4 regions of the Serratia sp. OS31 genome follow, and region 1 is predicted to be linked to each of the others. Evidence: predicted binding sites of a transcription regulator. Region 1 holds the regulator's gene; each other region holds the start of a gene.
What was found. Region 1 encodes PurR, which represses purine synthesis genes. Its sites were predicted from a motif close to CANGCAAACGTTTGCNTG; they were not measured.
Positions count from the first base shown of each region.

Region 2: the regulator PurR is predicted to act here: its motif matches at 2,428-2,445, upstream of serA (phosphoglycerate dehydrogenase).
Region 3: the regulator PurR is predicted to act here: its motif matches at 2,445-2,462, upstream of purT (formate-dependent phosphoribosylglycinamide formyltransferase).
Region 4: the regulator PurR is predicted to act here: its motif matches at 2,565-2,582, upstream of glyA (serine hydroxymethyltransferase).

Region 1 covers NZ_JACJFQ010000007.1:148,815-152,750, reverse strand. Annotated here, with positions in the region: gene punC (purine nucleoside transporter PunC) at 1-171, opposite strand, end outside; gene punR (DNA-binding transcriptional activator PunR) at 295-1,203, shown strand; gene purR (HTH-type transcriptional repressor PurR) at 1,238-2,263, opposite strand; gene H5P17_RS08835 (YnhF family membrane protein) at 2,587-2,676, shown strand; gene sodB (superoxide dismutase [Fe]) at 2,730-3,308, opposite strand; gene H5P17_RS08825 (C40 family peptidase) at 3,502-3,936, opposite strand, start outside.
Region 2 covers NZ_JACJFQ010000012.1:119,884-123,819, reverse strand. Annotated here, with positions in the region: gene H5P17_RS12585 (oxidative stress defense protein) at 1-398, shown strand, start outside; gene H5P17_RS12580 (LysR family transcriptional regulator ArgP) at 450-1,343, opposite strand; gene rpiA (ribose-5-phosphate isomerase RpiA) at 1,546-2,202, shown strand; gene serA (phosphoglycerate dehydrogenase) at 2,527-3,765, shown strand.
Region 3 covers NZ_JACJFQ010000005.1:114,578-118,513, forward strand. Annotated here, with positions in the region: gene H5P17_RS06580 (glycosyltransferase) at 1-866, shown strand, start outside; gene H5P17_RS06585 (YoaH family protein) at 930-1,175, shown strand; gene purT (formate-dependent phosphoribosylglycinamide formyltransferase) at 1,209-2,387, opposite strand; gene dbpA (ATP-dependent RNA helicase DbpA) at 2,629-3,936, shown strand, end outside.
Region 4 covers NZ_JACJFQ010000019.1:46,209-50,144, reverse strand. Annotated here, with positions in the region: gene H5P17_RS16310 (3-phenylpropionate MFS transporter) at 1-1,036, opposite strand, end outside; gene glyA (serine hydroxymethyltransferase) at 1,192-2,445, opposite strand; gene hmpA (NO-inducible flavohemoprotein) at 2,819-3,936, shown strand, end outside.

The DNA.
Region 1 (3,936 bases):
TGCAAAGGCAAACCCGGCCAGGAAGATACTCAGGCTGGCGCTGATGGCCCCGGCGGAAATCTGCAGGTCTTGCTGCATCATGCCAAAGGCGGGCAGGTACATGTCGGTGGCCAGGTAACCCAGCATGCTCAGGCCGGCAAGGTAGAACATAAAACCAAAGGAATTTCGCATGGTATTTCTCGTTAATATTTTATTGTCGCAGGTTTTTAGCGCCGGCAAGTGTATCCGGCTGGATCTCTGCTTGTGAAACGGTAATATTTGCGAGGTGCTGTTAAAAAAATTGAAGGCAAAACTATGTGGTCTGAATATTCCCTGGATGTCGTCGATGCGGTGGCCCGTACCGGCAGTTTCAGCGCTGCGGCGCAGGAACTGCATCGGGTGCCGTCGGCGGTAAGTTACACGGTGCGGCAGCTGGAGCAATGGCTGGCGGTGCCGCTGTTTGAGCGTCGTCATCGTGACGTGGAACTGACACCGGCGGGCGTGCTGTTTATTCAGGAAGCGCGTGGTGTCATCAAAAAAATGCTCGACACGCGACGACAGTGCCAGCAGGTGGCTAACGGCTGGCGGGGCCAGTTGAAAATTGCGGTAGATATCATCGTTAAACCCCAGCGTAGCCGCCAATTGGTGCTGGATTTTTACCGCCATTTCCCCGACGTCGAACTGCTGGTTCAGCCGGAGGTGTTTAATGGCGTGTGGGATGCGCTGGTGGACGGTCGTGCCGATATGGCGATCGGTGCCACAAGGGCGGTGCCCGTGGGCGGCGGTTTCGCCTTTCGCGATATGGGGGATATGTGCTGGCTGTGCGTGGCCAGTCCACAACATCCTCTGGCCGCGATAGAAGGGCTGTTGAACGACGATCAACTCCGGCCTTTTCCGTCGCTGTGCCTGGAAGATACTTCGCGCAACCTGCCCAAACGCGTGACCTGGACGTTGGACAACCAGCGACGCCTGGTGGTGCCGGACTGGGCCTCTGCGATAGATTGCCTGTGTGCCGGGTTGTGCGTTGGCATGATGCCCGCGCATCGGGTATTGCCTTTGGTGCAGCGCGGGGAACTGGTGGCGCTACAGTTGCAACAGCCATTTCCCGCCAGCCCTTGTTGCCTGACCTGGCAGCAAAATACGCCGTCACCGGCGATGGCCTGGTTACTGGATTATCTGGGAGACAGTGAAACCTTGAATCAGGAGTGGCTAAGCGAAGAATGACGCCGGAAACCGCGAGGGTTTCCGGCGCAGATAATTAGCGGCGATAATCGATGAACGGGCCGTCAGCGACCGAACGGCGCTCGACCAGCTTGGGATGAACCTCAATGACCTGCGACTCTTCACGTTTGCTGATAATGCGATCCAGCAGCATGGTGAACGCCATCTCACCCAGACGTTCTTTGGGCTGATGGATCGTGGTCAGTGCCGGGGTGAAGTAGCGGGCATTTCGTACGTTATCGTAGCCAATCACCGAAATGTCCTGCGGCACGCGCAGCCCAAGTTCATCGGCGGCGCAGATCGCCCCCATGGCCATGATATCGCCACCGCAGAATACCGCGGTAGGGCGTTGCTTCTGCGACAGTATCTGATGCATGGCCTTGTAACCGGATTCCGGCTCAAAGTCGCCCTGAACAATCCACTCTTCGCGCACGTCGATATTGGCTTCTTCCATGGCTTTTAAAAAGCCCTGATGGCGGCCGCCGCCGGTATTGCGTGCCAGCTGGCCCGGAATGGCTCCGATATCGCGGTGGCCGCGTTCAATCAGGTAGCGCCCGGCCAGATAGCCGCCTTCGAAGGCGTTATCGATAATGGTGTCGGTAAAGTCACCGCGTGCAGCGCCCCAATCCATGACGACCATCGGGATATTGCGATAATCTTCCAGCATGCCGAGCAGTTGGTCCGGGTATTCCGAACACATGACTAACAGACCATCGACGCGCTTTTGCGCCAACATCGCCAGATAGGCGCGTTGTTTGTCCAGATTGTTATGCGAGTTGCACAGGATCAGCGTATAGCCTTTGCTGTAGCAGCTGTTTTCCACCGCCTCGATCACTTCGGCAAAGTAAGGTGCTTCGCTCGACGTGGCCAGCAGACCAATAGATTTGGTGTGGTTGACCTTGAGGCTGCGCGCCACGGCGCTGGGTGAATAGTGCAGCTCTTTGATCGCGGCGCCAACGGCCGCTTTTGTCTCTTCGGCGACGAAACGAGTCTTATTGATGACGTGCGAAACGGTGGTGGTGGAAACGCCAGCGCGTTTGGCCACATCTTTAATCGTTGCCATGTAAAGAATGACTCCTGAACTCACATGTTGCAGTATGTAAGTGTGATGTTAATCGTTTGCCTGCGTAGATCCTTCTCCAAAGAAGCGAAAACTGAGTTTTTAGTGTGTTGAAGTCGTCAGCGCTTGGTCAGGAGGGGCATTTTGCCGGTACACAGTTGTGAACTGCGAATTTTGTCCCATATTGAGCAAAAGGGGAAGAGGTAATCGGTATTATAAACTGGGAAATGATAACAAGATTTTATCGGCCAACTGTGGGAAAATGGTTTAACACATTAATTGTGTGCCTTTTACCCTTGGGAAACCCAATCTGAAAAGGAGTTGTAATGGATACCGATTTGAAAATGTCACTGTTCACCACCCTGGGTGCGCTGGCTGTGATTATCGCTTTTAGCTTCACCGCTGCATTGAACTGATACTCTTCAGTCAACCAGGCGCAGTTCGCTACGCCTGGTTGTATTTCCCCGCTTTACGCCAGATTTTCCTCCACAAATGTCCAGTTAACCAGCGCCCAGAAGTTTTCCAGGTAGGCCGGTCGTGCGTTGCGATAATCGATGTAGTAGGCGTGTTCCCAAATGTCGACGGTCAGCAGCGGTTTGTCTTCACCGGTCAGCGGCGTGGCCGCGTTCGAGGTATTAACAATCGCCAGCGAGCCATCCGGTTTTTTCACTAACCAGGTCCAGCCTGCGCCGAAGTTTTTCACCGCGGCGTCGCTGAATTGTTCCCGGAAGGCGGTAAAAGAACCAAAAGCCTGATTGATCGCCGCGGCCAGTTTGCCCTGGGGCTCTCCGCCGCCCTGAGGTGACAGGCAGTGCCAATAGAAGGTGTGATTCCATACCTGGGCCGCATTGTTGAAGATGCCGCCGCTGGAAGCCTTGATGATAGCTTCAAGGGAGGAGCCTGCAAACTCGCTGCCTTTCAGCAGATTGTTCAGGTTGACCACGTAGGCGTTGTGATGCTTGCCATAGTGGTATTCCAGGGTTTCTGCCGAAATGTGCGGTTCGAGGGCGTTTTTTTCATAAGGTAGTGCGGGCAGTTCAAACGACATTGCTTCCTCCTTGTACAGTGCCAATTTTCCGTCAGAGCAACGGAAACGCAATTGGCCTGTTTTTATTGTGGATATTTAGCTTAGCAATTTTCGCGATGAAATACAGTGGGGCGGGCTAAAGGATTGGGTGCTTTAGGGACAGCAGGAAAATCAGTCAGGGGAGAGCGGCTGGGCAAGCCAGCCGCCAAAGAAATTATCGAATGGTTTTCGGTGTTACTACACGGCGAGCGCCGATGTAATGGTTTTGCCAGTAGTCATTGTCGAGCTGGCTGATCCGAATTTCTTCACCGGTACGCGGTGACTGAATGAATTTGCCGTTGCCCAGATAAACGCCAACATGGTCTGCTACGCCGCGGTTATTAATGCGGAAGAACACCAGGTCACCGCTTTCCAGCTCGCTTCTCTTGATCGGCGCGGCGTCGCGCAGGTGGTACATCTCGTTGGCGGTGCGCGGCATTTTGATTTTCACCACGTCTTTATACGCGTAGTAAATCAGGCCGCTGCAGTCGAAGCCGGTTCTTGGTGAAGTACCGCCCCAACGGTAAGGCTTGCCCATTTGGTCCATCAGCTTGGCCATCGCGGTTTGCTTGGCATGCTGGTAGCGTTTTTTGTGCGCTGGAGTCAGCTT
Region 2 (3,936 bases), on a different contig from region 1:
ACCGTGCCGTACGCCAGGTACAGGTTACGCTGCGCCAGTTGGATAAGTTGAACGAGCTGCTGGACGGGGCGTTGAAGTCCGGCCTCAACGAGATCCGCGCCGTTGAGCTTGGCGTGGCCAAACCGGATGTTTACCGCGAACAGGCGCGTCAGAAAGCCATCGAGAACGCCACACAGCAGGCGGCTTCACTGGCGAAAGGCTTTAACGCGAAACTGGGGCCGGTTTACAGCATTCGTTATCATGTTGCCAACTATCAGCCAATGCCGGTAGCGCGCATGTACAAATCGGCGGGAGCCGCTGCGGAAAGCGACGTGGCGCAAACCTACGAACAGCAGAGCATTCACTTTGACGATCAGGTTGATGTGGTGTTCGAGCTGCAGCGCAACGCGGCGCAGTAACTCAGGCCGTGTTCAGTAAAAAAGGTTCGCCGCGGCGAACCTTTTTCCCTTTTAATCCTGACGCAGAACCTGGCGACCGTGTTCCAGCAGGGCATCGGTCACTTTACGCATCATGCGGCTTTCCGGCGCGAAGCGGTGCCAGAACAGCATGCGGCGCTGGAACAGACCCGGAGTCAGATCGATAAGCTCGCCCGACTCCAACTCTCTCTCAATCTGCAGATGCGGGATCATACAGCAGGTGGTGCCCTGACGAGCCAACTGCACGAAGGCTTCCGATGAGTTCACGATATGGCAGGGAACGCTGCCCGGCGACAGATCAAAGTTCTGCTGCAGGAAAGCCTGGTGCATGTCATCGAGATGGTCGAACGCCACCGCCGGCGCTTTCAGCAGCGCAGAACGTGTGACGCCGTTCGGGAAGTAGCGCTCGGCAAAACCTTTCGAGGCGACAAACAGATAGTCCAGCGCGCCCAACCGGTCGACCAGGCAGCTCGGCAGCGGCTGCGGTTGGATACTCACTGCGCCTACCACTTCACCGCGCCGCAGGCGTTCCTGGGTACGGGTTTCGTCTTCCACCTGCAGGTTCAGGCGGATAGGGGAGTCCGTCAGCACCGGTTTTAACGCCGGCAGCAGCCAGGTGGCCAGGCTGTCGGCATTGACCGCCAGCGACAGCAGCAACGGCGTGTCGATACCGGTGTCGTTGCCCAGCCACTCTTCTTCCAGCAACTCGACCTGGTGCAGCAGCGCCAGCAATTTTTGGCCCTGCTCGGTCGGACGCGGCGGTACGGTGCGCACCAGCAGCGGTTGGCCGAACAGGTTTTCCAACTGCTTGATGCGCTGGGATACTGCCGATTGGGTGATGCAAAGCTTTTGCGCGGCGCGCTCAAAGCCGCGCTCACGGATCACCGCGTCCAGCGCTTGCAGCGTTCGATAGTCTGGGCGTTTCATCGGAAAGATATCCCTTACAGTAATAGATACAGGCACTATGCCACATCTGGGGTGTTTTACAGGTGGAAAATCACCGCGCGACTTTACCGCGACGCGCCTAAAAATGCGGCTTAGGGTGAAGAAGTGTGATCCTGCCTGAGTGAAAAATAGCGATTTACCCTATAATACGCACACGTTTTCGTACAGAGGCAATGGACATATTATGACGCAGGATGAACTGAAAAAAGCGGTTGGCTGGGCCGCGCTGGATTACGTAACCCCTGGCACCATCGTTGGGGTAGGTACCGGCTCCACCGCCGCCCACTTTATTGACGCGCTCGGCTCGATCAAGCACCAAATCGAAGGGGCGGTGTCCAGCTCCGACGCCTCCACCGCCAAGCTGAAAAGCCTCGGTATCCACGTGTTCGACAGCAATGAAGTGGATTCGCTGGATATTTATGTCGATGGCGCGGATGAAATCAACCGCCAGATGCAGATGATCAAAGGCGGCGGTGCCGCGTTGACACGCGAAAAAATCATTGCCGCCATCGCGCGCAAGTTTATCTGCATCGTCGATGCCAGTAAGCAGGTCGATGTGCTGGGCAAATTCCCGTTGCCGGTCGAAGTGATCCCGATGGCGCGTTCCTATGTGGCGCGTGAGTTGGTGAAGCTGGGCGGGCTGCCGGAGTACCGCCAGAATGTGCTGACTGATAACGGCAACGTGATCCTCGATGTGCACAACCTGAGCATCGTCGACGCCATCGCGCTGGAAAACAAAATCAACGGTATCGCCGGCGTGGTGACCGTGGGGCTGTTCGCCAACCGCGGCGCCGATGTGGCGTTGGTCGGCACGCCTGAAGGTGTGAAAGTCGTCGAATAACCGAATGTGTTAGCAGGGGCGTCGCCATGGCGCCCCTCTGGGATACGCTCTTGGATCCCAGCGAACCGCATAATTCACTGGCTAAAATATCTTTTCTTTAAAGCGCCAAATTTGGTGACATATGTCACATTGTCAGCGTTAGCTCCACAAAGCTTCTGTCTATTTCTTTCCCTTTGGCATTTTCTGCCAGAAACCGCCAACATCGCTGAGCCTTGTACTGACGGGCGGGCAATCGTTTGTATTGCCGCCCGCGTTATTTTTGTTATGTTGGATGCGTGCTGTTAACAACAGCCGCTTCTGAAGTCTGAACATAGGGTCGGGTAAATGGCAAAAGTATCATTGGAGAAAGACAGGATTAAATTCCTGTTGGTGGAAGGGGTTCATCAGAGCACGGTAGATAATCTGCTGGCAGCCGGATATACCAACATTGAATATCACAAAGGTGCGTTAGACACCGAAGCGCTTAAGGCATCCATCCGCGATGCTCACTTCGTCGGCATCCGATCGCGTACGCATCTGACCGAAGAAGTCTTCGCCGCTGCAGAAAAGCTGGTGGCGGTAGGGTGTTTCTGCATCGGCACTAACCAGGTTGATCTGAAGGCAGCGACCAAACGCGGCGTTCCGGTGTTTAACGCACCTTTCTCTAATACCCGATCCGTGGCCGAAATGGTGCTGGGCGAACTGCTGCTGATGCTGCGCGGCATTCCCTCCGCCAACGCCAAGGCGCACCGCGGCGAATGGCAAAAATTGGCCGTGGGCTCGTTTGAAGCGCGCGGCAAGAAGTTGGGGATTATCGGCTACGGCCATATCGGTACCCAACTGGGCATCCTGGCCGAAGGCCTGGGCATGAAAGTGTTCTTCTACGATATCGAGAACAAGCTGCCGTTGGGCAATGCCCAGCAGGTGCGCCACCTGTCCGACTTGCTCAATATGAGCGACGTGGTGACGCTGCACGTGCCGGAAACTCCGTCGACCAAAAACATGATGGGTGCAGAAGAACTGGCGCTGATGAAACCGGGCTCGATTCTGATCAACGCTTCGCGCGGCACCGTGGTGGATATTCCCGAGTTGTGCAAGGTATTGGCCAGCAAGCACTTGGCCGGCGCGGCGATCGACGTCTTCCCGGAAGAGCCTGCGACCAACAGCGAGCCATTCAACTCACCGCTTTGCGAGTTCGATAACGTGATCCTGACCCCGCACATTGGCGGCTCCACTCAGGAAGCGCAGGAGAATATCGGTGACGAAGTGGCCGGCAAGCTGGCGAAATACTCCGACAACGGCTCAACCCTGTCGGCGGTTAACTTCCCGGAAGTGTCCCTGCCGGCGCACGGGCCTAACGCCAGCCGCCTGCTGCACATCCATGAAAACCGCCCGGGTGTACTGACGCAGATTAACCAGATCTTCGCTGAAGAAGGGGTGAACATCGCCGCGCAGTACCTGCAAACCGGTCCGGAAATCGGCTATGTGGTGATCGACATTGAAGCGGAAACCGAGCGTGCCGATGCGGCATTGCAACGTATGAAGGCGATTGACGGCACTATCCGTGCTCGCTTGCTGTTCTGATTGAATGTGCTGTCACTGAAAAGGCCGGATTTATCCGGCCTTAGTCTGATGGCAAACACCCGAAAAACGTGGTTTTCGGATGTTTGGGGTAAATCAGAAGAAATAATCCTTTGTTTTCATTAGTCCCCAGATCAGAACTTTTAACCGCAAAGAACTTTGTCAGCAATCTGA
Region 3 (3,936 bases), on a different contig from region 1:
ATATCGCCCACCGCTATGCTCAACGGTATCCTCATATTACCGTTATTGACCAGCTTAATGCGGGCGTATCCTGTGCGCGCAATGCCGGGTTGGCTGTAGCACGCGGAAAATATGTGGCATTTCCTGACGCCGATGATTTACTGGCGCCGGAAATGTACGCAACCCTGATTGAAATGGCTGAAGAAAATCAATTGGATGTCATGCAGTGCAACGGTGAACGTTATTTCACCGGGCAAGATGAACTGCAACCGATTATTCCGCAAAACCGCTTGGGCGACACTGGCGTTATTAGCGGAGTGAAATGGTTGGAACGTGCGCTAAAATCGAGAAAATTTATTCATGTGGTCTGGCTGGCGGTATATCGCCTTGATTTTATTAAACAGCATCGGTTGTATTTTGAACCGGGTTTGCACCACCAGGATATTCCCTGGACCACCGAGGTGATGTTTAATGCGCAGCGGGTGAAATATCTAAGTAAAACGTTGTATCGCCAACGAGTGCACGATAAATCGATCAGCAACCGTCGTCGAACCGGTCAGGCCAACGTCGAATATCAACGCCATTATATGAAAATAGTGGAGATGCTGGTGGCGCTGAACCAGCGCTATGCGCGGAAAATCAGTATCCGCCCGGCTTTTCACTGGCAGATCACCCGTGAAGCCCTAGGGATCTGTCACAGTATTCGCCGCGAACCCGAACTGGCGGCGCAGTGCCGGATCACCGATGAGTTCTATCAGCGTGGTATCGATCGGGCGATGGCCACCAATGCGCGCGGCCTCAAGCAGAATTGGCACGTCATGCTCTGGTTACACCGCCTGAAACAGTGGCGACATGGCGATCATTGCTCACAACCCGCCGCTGAATAACAGGCGTTGGGATCCGCCGGTTTAAGGGGTATACTCGCCCTCCATTTTACCGGAGAGAAACACATGCTTGCAGGTATGCCGTCGTTAAGCCATCTAGAGCAGCAGGAAGCTGCGGATCGTATCCATCAGCTGATGGAACAAGGCATGAGCAGTGGTGAAGCCATCGCGCGCGTCGCGCAGGAAATCCGCGAAAAACATCAGGGTGACCAGGTCAGCGTGATGTTCGATGACGAAGATGACGATGAAGAGTATCAGGAACGCCCGGAAGACCAGGGTGATGACGACTCGGAAGAAGACGAAAACTATTGATGTTGCAGGGGCCGGCCAGCCGGCCCCAAAGCCTTAACCTTCAATGACCACCGCAGCGGCGGCCTGCTTGGCCGACTCTACCGCCAACTCGATATTTTCAGCTGTCGCCAGCGCGACGCCCATCCGACGTTGACCTTCAATTTCCGGCTTGCCGAACAAACGTAGCTGATTGTGACCGGTCAGTGCTCGATCCAGCCCGCTGAAACGCAGGTCGCTGCTGGTAAGCTGTGGCAGGATCACCGCCGAGGCAGAAGGGCCGAACTGACGGATCGCGCCAATCGGCAGACCGAGGAAGGCACGCACATGCAGCGCAAATTCAGACAGGTCTTGTGAAATCAGGGTCACCATGCCGGTATCGTGCGGGCGCGGTGAAACCTCGCTGAAAATCACTTCATCACCACAGACAAACAGTTCGACGCCGAACAGGCCAAAACCACCCAGCGCCTTCACCACGTTTTCCGCAATTGCCTGCGCGCGGCTGAGCGCCAGTTCGCTCATCTGCTGCGGCTGCCAGGATTCGCGGTAATCCCCGTCTTCCTGACGATGTCCGATCGGTGCGCAGAAATGTACGCCATCGACGGCGCTGATGGTCAGCAGAGTGATTTCAAAATCGAACTTCACCAGGCCTTCGACAATCACCCGCCCCCCGCCGGCACGGCCACCCTGTTGAGCGTAATCCCAGGCGGTTTTCAGCTGTTCCGGGCTGCGGATCAGGCTTTGGCCCTTGCCGGAAGAACTCATGACAGGTTTGATTATGCACGGATAGCCGATTTCGTCGACGGCCTGACGGAAGGCATCTTCACCGTCGGCAAAACGGTAGCTGGAGGTCGGCAGACCGAGGGTTTCTGCCGCCAGGCGACGGATGCCTTCGCGGTTCATGGTCAGGCGCGTCGCTTCTGCGCACGGCACCACGCGGTGCCCTTGCTGCTCCAGCTCAACCAGCATGCCGGTGGCGATAGCTTCAATCTCCGGCACGATATAGTCAGGGCGTTCCTGTTCAATCACGGCTTTCAGTGCGTTGCCGTCCAGCATGTTAATAACGTGGCTGCGATGGGCCACGTGCATGGCCGGGGCGTTGGCGTAACGATCTACGGCAATCACTTCCAGCCCCAAACGCTGGCATTCGATGGCAACTTCTTTACCCAGCTCGCCGGAGCCGAGCAGCATAACGCGGGTGGCGGAGGGGCGCAGGGCGGTTCCAATAGTTAACATAGTCTCGTACCTGGATCTGTGGAGAGTAACGCGGTCTGATTGTGGGCGAGCAGTATATACGAAAACGATTGCGTGTGCAGCCGGCGGCAAACGCGTTGTCGGTTTCTGGATTAAAACCCCGGCTGGCGGCTTTTTTTATGCATGAAATCCGTAATCCTGACTATCTCTGTTATCATCTGCGGTTGATTCGGTGCCGCCGTGGGCGCGCCGCCATTCCATTTGCCATATAAGAGTTATCGCCGTGAGCACAGTTTCTTTTTCTTCCCTGCCGCTGCCAGCCGAACAGTTGGCCAACCTCAACGAACTGGGGTATGCCGAAATGACACCGGTGCAGGCTGCTGCACTGCCCGCCATCCTGAAAGGGCAGGACGTACGTGCCAAAGCAAAAACCGGCAGCGGTAAAACGGCGGCGTTCGGCATTGGCCTGCTGGACAAAATCAACGTTTCCCAAGTGGCGGCCCAGGCGCTGATCCTGTGCCCGACGCGTGAGCTGGCGGATCAGGTCAGTAAGGAATTGCGTCGTCTGGCGCGCTTCACCCAGAACATCAAAATTCTGACCCTGTGCGGGGGCCAACCGATGGGGCCACAGCTCGATTCGCTGGTGCATGCGCCGCATATCGTGGTGGGTACGCCGGGGCGTATTCAGGAACACCTGCGCAAGAAAACGCTGGTGTTGGATGAGCTGAAAGTGCTGGTGCTGGACGAAGCCGATCGCATGTTGGATATGGGCTTTGCCGACGATATCGACGATGTGATCAGTTACACGCCGCCGCAACGTCAGACGCTGCTGTTCTCCGCAACCTATCCGAGCGGGATCGAACGTATCAGCGCTCGCGTGCAGCGCGATCCGTTGAATGTGGAAGTGGACGACGGTGAAGAGCAAACCACCATCGAACAACGTTTCTACGAAACGACCCGCGATCAACGCCCGGCGGTATTGGTGTCGGCGATCCGTCATTACCAACCTTCTTCTTGCGTGGTGTTCTGCAACACCAAACGCGATTGCCAGAGCGTGTATGAAGCGCTGGAAGCGCGCGGCATTAATGTCCTGGCGCTGCATGGCGATCTGGAACAGCGCGATCGCGACCAGGTGCTGGTGCGTTTTGCCAACCGCAGCTGCCGTGTGCTGGTGGCGACTGACGTTGCTGCGCGCGGTCTGGATATTAAAGAGCTGGAGTTGGTGGTCAACTACGAGCTGGCGTTCGATCCGGAAGTGCACGTGCACCGCATAGGTCGTACCGGCCGTGCCGGTTTGAGCGGCCTGGCGATCAGCCTGTGTACGCCACAAGAAATGACGCGCGCGCATGCGATTGAAGAGTATCTGCAGATCAGAGTTAACTGGGCCCCGGTATCCGAGTTAAGCGGTGCAGGAAATACCACGCTGGAAGCCGAAATGGTCACCCTGTGCATCGACGGCGGGCGTAAAGCCAAAATCCGCCCCGGCGATATTCTCGGCGCACTGACCGGCGAGGCTGGGTTGACGGCGGCAGAAGTCGGTAAAATCGACATGTTCCCGGTACATGCCTACGTGGCGATCCGCAAGGCCAGC
Region 4 (3,936 bases), on a different contig from region 1:
TCACCGTCATAATCGCAATCCCGCCCCCCATCGCCAGCGCCGAGTAGACCGCCTGCAGCCGGATCACTTCCGGCCCTTTGCGCGCGGCGATAAAACGCATCGCCGCCAGATGGCAAACGGTGAAGGTGCCGCAATGCAAAATTTGGATCACCAGCAGCCATCCCAGTTCGGTACTGCTCGCCATCAGGCTCCAGCGCAGTACGCCACAGCAAGCGGAAAGCAGCAGCAGATTGCGCGCATTCCAACGTCGGAACAGGAAATTACTGCTGGCGAAAATGATCACTTCCGCCACCACGCCAAGCGACCACAGGTAGCCAATGGTCGAAGCCGAATAGCCCGCTTCCTGCCAATAGATCGAACCAAAGCTGTAATAGCCGGCGTGCGCGCCTTGCAGCAGCGTAACGCACAGCAGGAAACGCCAAACCGGCCCTTCCTTTAGCATCTCACGCAATGAGCGGTCGGCTTCGCTGTGGCTGCGCGCTTCCCCCTGTGGCATCACGCTCGGTTTCAGCATCATGCCCAACAGCATCGCCAAAATACTGATGATCAGGCTGTAAAGTATGGCGTTGTGGCCCCAAACAGACACCATCTGTCCGGTCAGCGCCGAACCGATGACAAACGCCAGCGAGCCCCACAGTCTGACCCGGCCGTAATCCATGGTGATCTGTTTTTGCCAGGTCGCGGCTAGCGCGTCGGTCAGCGGCACCAACGGCGAAAAGAACAGGTTGAAACCGGCAATCACCAACATCAGCCAGCCCCAGCCGTTACCGAAACAGAACCCGATGGCAAAAGCCAGCGTCAGCAATGCCAGCAGCCGCAAAGCCGTCACCAAATGAGAGGGATCCTTAACCCGGGGAGCAATCAGCAAACTTCCGAGGAAACGCGCAACCAACCCGGCGCCGAGCAGAATACCGATGGTTTCAGGCGGTATGCCCTCGCCTTTTAACCAAACGCCCCAAAAGGGTAAGAAGATGCCGTAAGAAAAGAAGTAGGTGAAATAACTGAGAGCGAGCCAACGTGTTGATTGCAGAACCATGATCCCTCCGGTGTGAAGGCAATACTTTGACAGAGCTCACACTGGCTAGCAATGTACATTCAGGAGCGAGTCCATAGAGTGCAAGACAGTTCACAGTTTACCGACCACAAGCATAAAAAAACCCGCCGAAGCGGGTTTTTAAACAGAAAGCGGAATTAGGCGTAAACCGGCAGGCGGGCGCAGATATCCAACACTTTCTTCTTGGTGCGTTCGATGGTGGCTTCATCGTTGATGTTGTCCAACACGTCGCAGATCCAGCCGGCCAGCTCACGCACTTCAGCTTCTTTGAAACCACGGCGAGTCACTGCCGGAGTACCGATACGCACGCCAGAGGTGACGAACGGGCTCTTAGGATCGTTTGGCACGCTGTTTTTGTTCACGGTGATGTTAGCGCGGCCCAGGGCGGCGTCAGCTTCTTTACCGGTCAGATTCTTGTCAACCAGATCCAACAGGAACAGGTGGTTATGGGTACCACCGGAAACCACTTTGTAACCGCGCTCCAGGAACACTTCCACCATCGCTTTGGCGTTATCGGCCACTTGCTGCTGGTAGATCTTGAACTCAGGCTCCATCGCTTCTTTCAGCGCTACCGCTTTACCGGCAATCACGTGCATCAGCGGGCCGCCCTGCCCGCCCGGGAACACGGCGGAGTTCAGCTTCTTGTACAGATCTTCATCACCGCCTTTCGCCAGGATCAGGCCGCCGCGCGGACCCGCCAGGGTTTTGTGGGTGGTGGTGGTCACGATGTGAGCGTGTGGAACCGGGTTCGGATAAACACCGGCGGCGATCAGGCCCGCAACGTGCGCCATATCGACGAACAGGTAAGCGCCGATGCTGTCGGCGATTTCACGCATTTTTGCCCAGTCAACGATACCGGAGAAGGCAGAGAAGCCGCCGATGATCATTTTTGGCTTGTGGGTTTGCGCCTGCTTGGCCAGGTCTTCGTAATCGATTTGGCCTTTTTCGTCGATGCCGTAAGGCACCACGTTATACAGCTTGCCGGACAGGTTAACCGGTGAACCGTGGGTCAGGTGGCCGCCGTGCGCCAGGTTCATCCCCAAAATGGTGTCGCCCGGCTGCAGCAGCGCGGTGTAAACGGCGAAGTTAGCCTGGGAGCCGGAGTGCGGCTGTACGTTGGCGTAATCGGCACCGAACAGCTCTTTGGCACGGTCGATAGCCAGTTGCTCAACGATATCCACGTATTCGCAGCCGCCGTAATAACGCTTGCCCGGATAACCTTCAGCGTATTTGTTGGTCAGCTGGGAACCCTGAGCCTGCATCACGCGCGGGCTGGTGTAGTTCTCAGACGCAATCAGCTCAATGTGCTCTTCCTGACGCACCACTTCTTGCTCCATTGCACGCCACAGTTCGGCATCGTAATCAGCAATGTTCATTTCACGCTTTAACATCCGGCTTCTCCTGACTTAAATCGGCTAACTAAAAAATCACCAAATAACTACCCGTTTGGGTTCTGGGGCACAGTGTAAACTGTTTCCCCCTACTGAGGATAGGCCTTGACAGAGGTTTTTACGCAAACGATTGGCATTAGGCGCGGCAAGGCTTTGATCCGATAAATCCCCCCATTCGGCAACGGACTTTTACTCATGCTGAGAATGCGGTTTTTTCATGTTCTGTGAGCGGGATCGCCGCTCGCCGACCCCGCAACAAAAACAGGGGTATTTACAGCCACCACAGAAACCGTTAGGATGCGCTTAAACTTAAAGATGCATTTAAAATGCATCATTAGATTATTCCAATAATGAACGACCAAGGAGCGCTGCCATGCTGGATAGCCAAACCATCGCCACCGTAAAATCTACCATTCCCCTGCTGGCCGCTACCGGGCCGAAGCTGACCGCACATTTCTACGATCGTATGTTCGAGCACAATCCCGAACTAAAAGACGTGTTCAATATGAACAATCAGCGCAATGGCGATCAGCGTCAGGCGCTGTTCGATGCGATCTGCGCCTATGCCGCGAATATCGAAAATCTGGCGGCGCTGCTGCCGGCGGTAGAACGTATTGCCCAGAAGCACACCAGCCTGAATATTCAGCCGGATCAATATCAGATTGTCGGTGGCCATTTACTGGCAACTCTCGACGAAATGTTCAGCCCGGGTCAGGAAGTGCTGGATGCCTGGGGCAAAGCCTATGGCGTACTGGCGGACGTGTTTATCCAGCGTGAAGGCCAGATTTATCAGGCCAGCGAAAGCGCCGACGGTGGCTGGCGCGATCTGCGCGCTTTCCGCATCGTCAAAAAACAGCCGCAGAGCGAGGTGATTTGCAGCTTCGTGCTGGCGCCGGTTGACGGTGGCCGGGTCATCGACTTCAAACCGGGGCAATACCTGGCGGTGTATATCAAGCACGACAGCATGGAGAACCAGGAGATTCGCCAATACTCGCTGACCACCTCCCCGAACGGCGAATACTATCGCATTGCGGTGAAGCGTGAAGATCAGGGTAAGGTTTCGAACTTCCTGCATCAGCAGGCCAAAGAAGGCGACGTGATTTACCTTGCTCCGCCGCACGGGGATTTCTTCCTCGAAGCCAAGCCGGATACTCCAGTGGCGTTGATCTCCGCCGGCGTTGGCCAAACGCCCATGCTCGGCATGCTCAATACCCTGCACGATAACCGACATCAGGCAGACGTGCACTGGCTGCACGCGGCGGAAAACGGCAGCGTTCACGCCTTTGCCGATGAAGTGGCGGACATCGCCGGGCGCATGCCAAACCTGAGCCGCCACGTGTGGTACAACCAACCGAATGCTAATGATGTTGAAGGCCGAGACTACCAGAGCCGTGGCCTGATGGATCTCAGCGCCCTGCGCGAAACGCTCAGCACCCCGCAGATGCATTACTACTTCTGCGGACCGGTACCCTTTATGCAGCACGTAGGCAA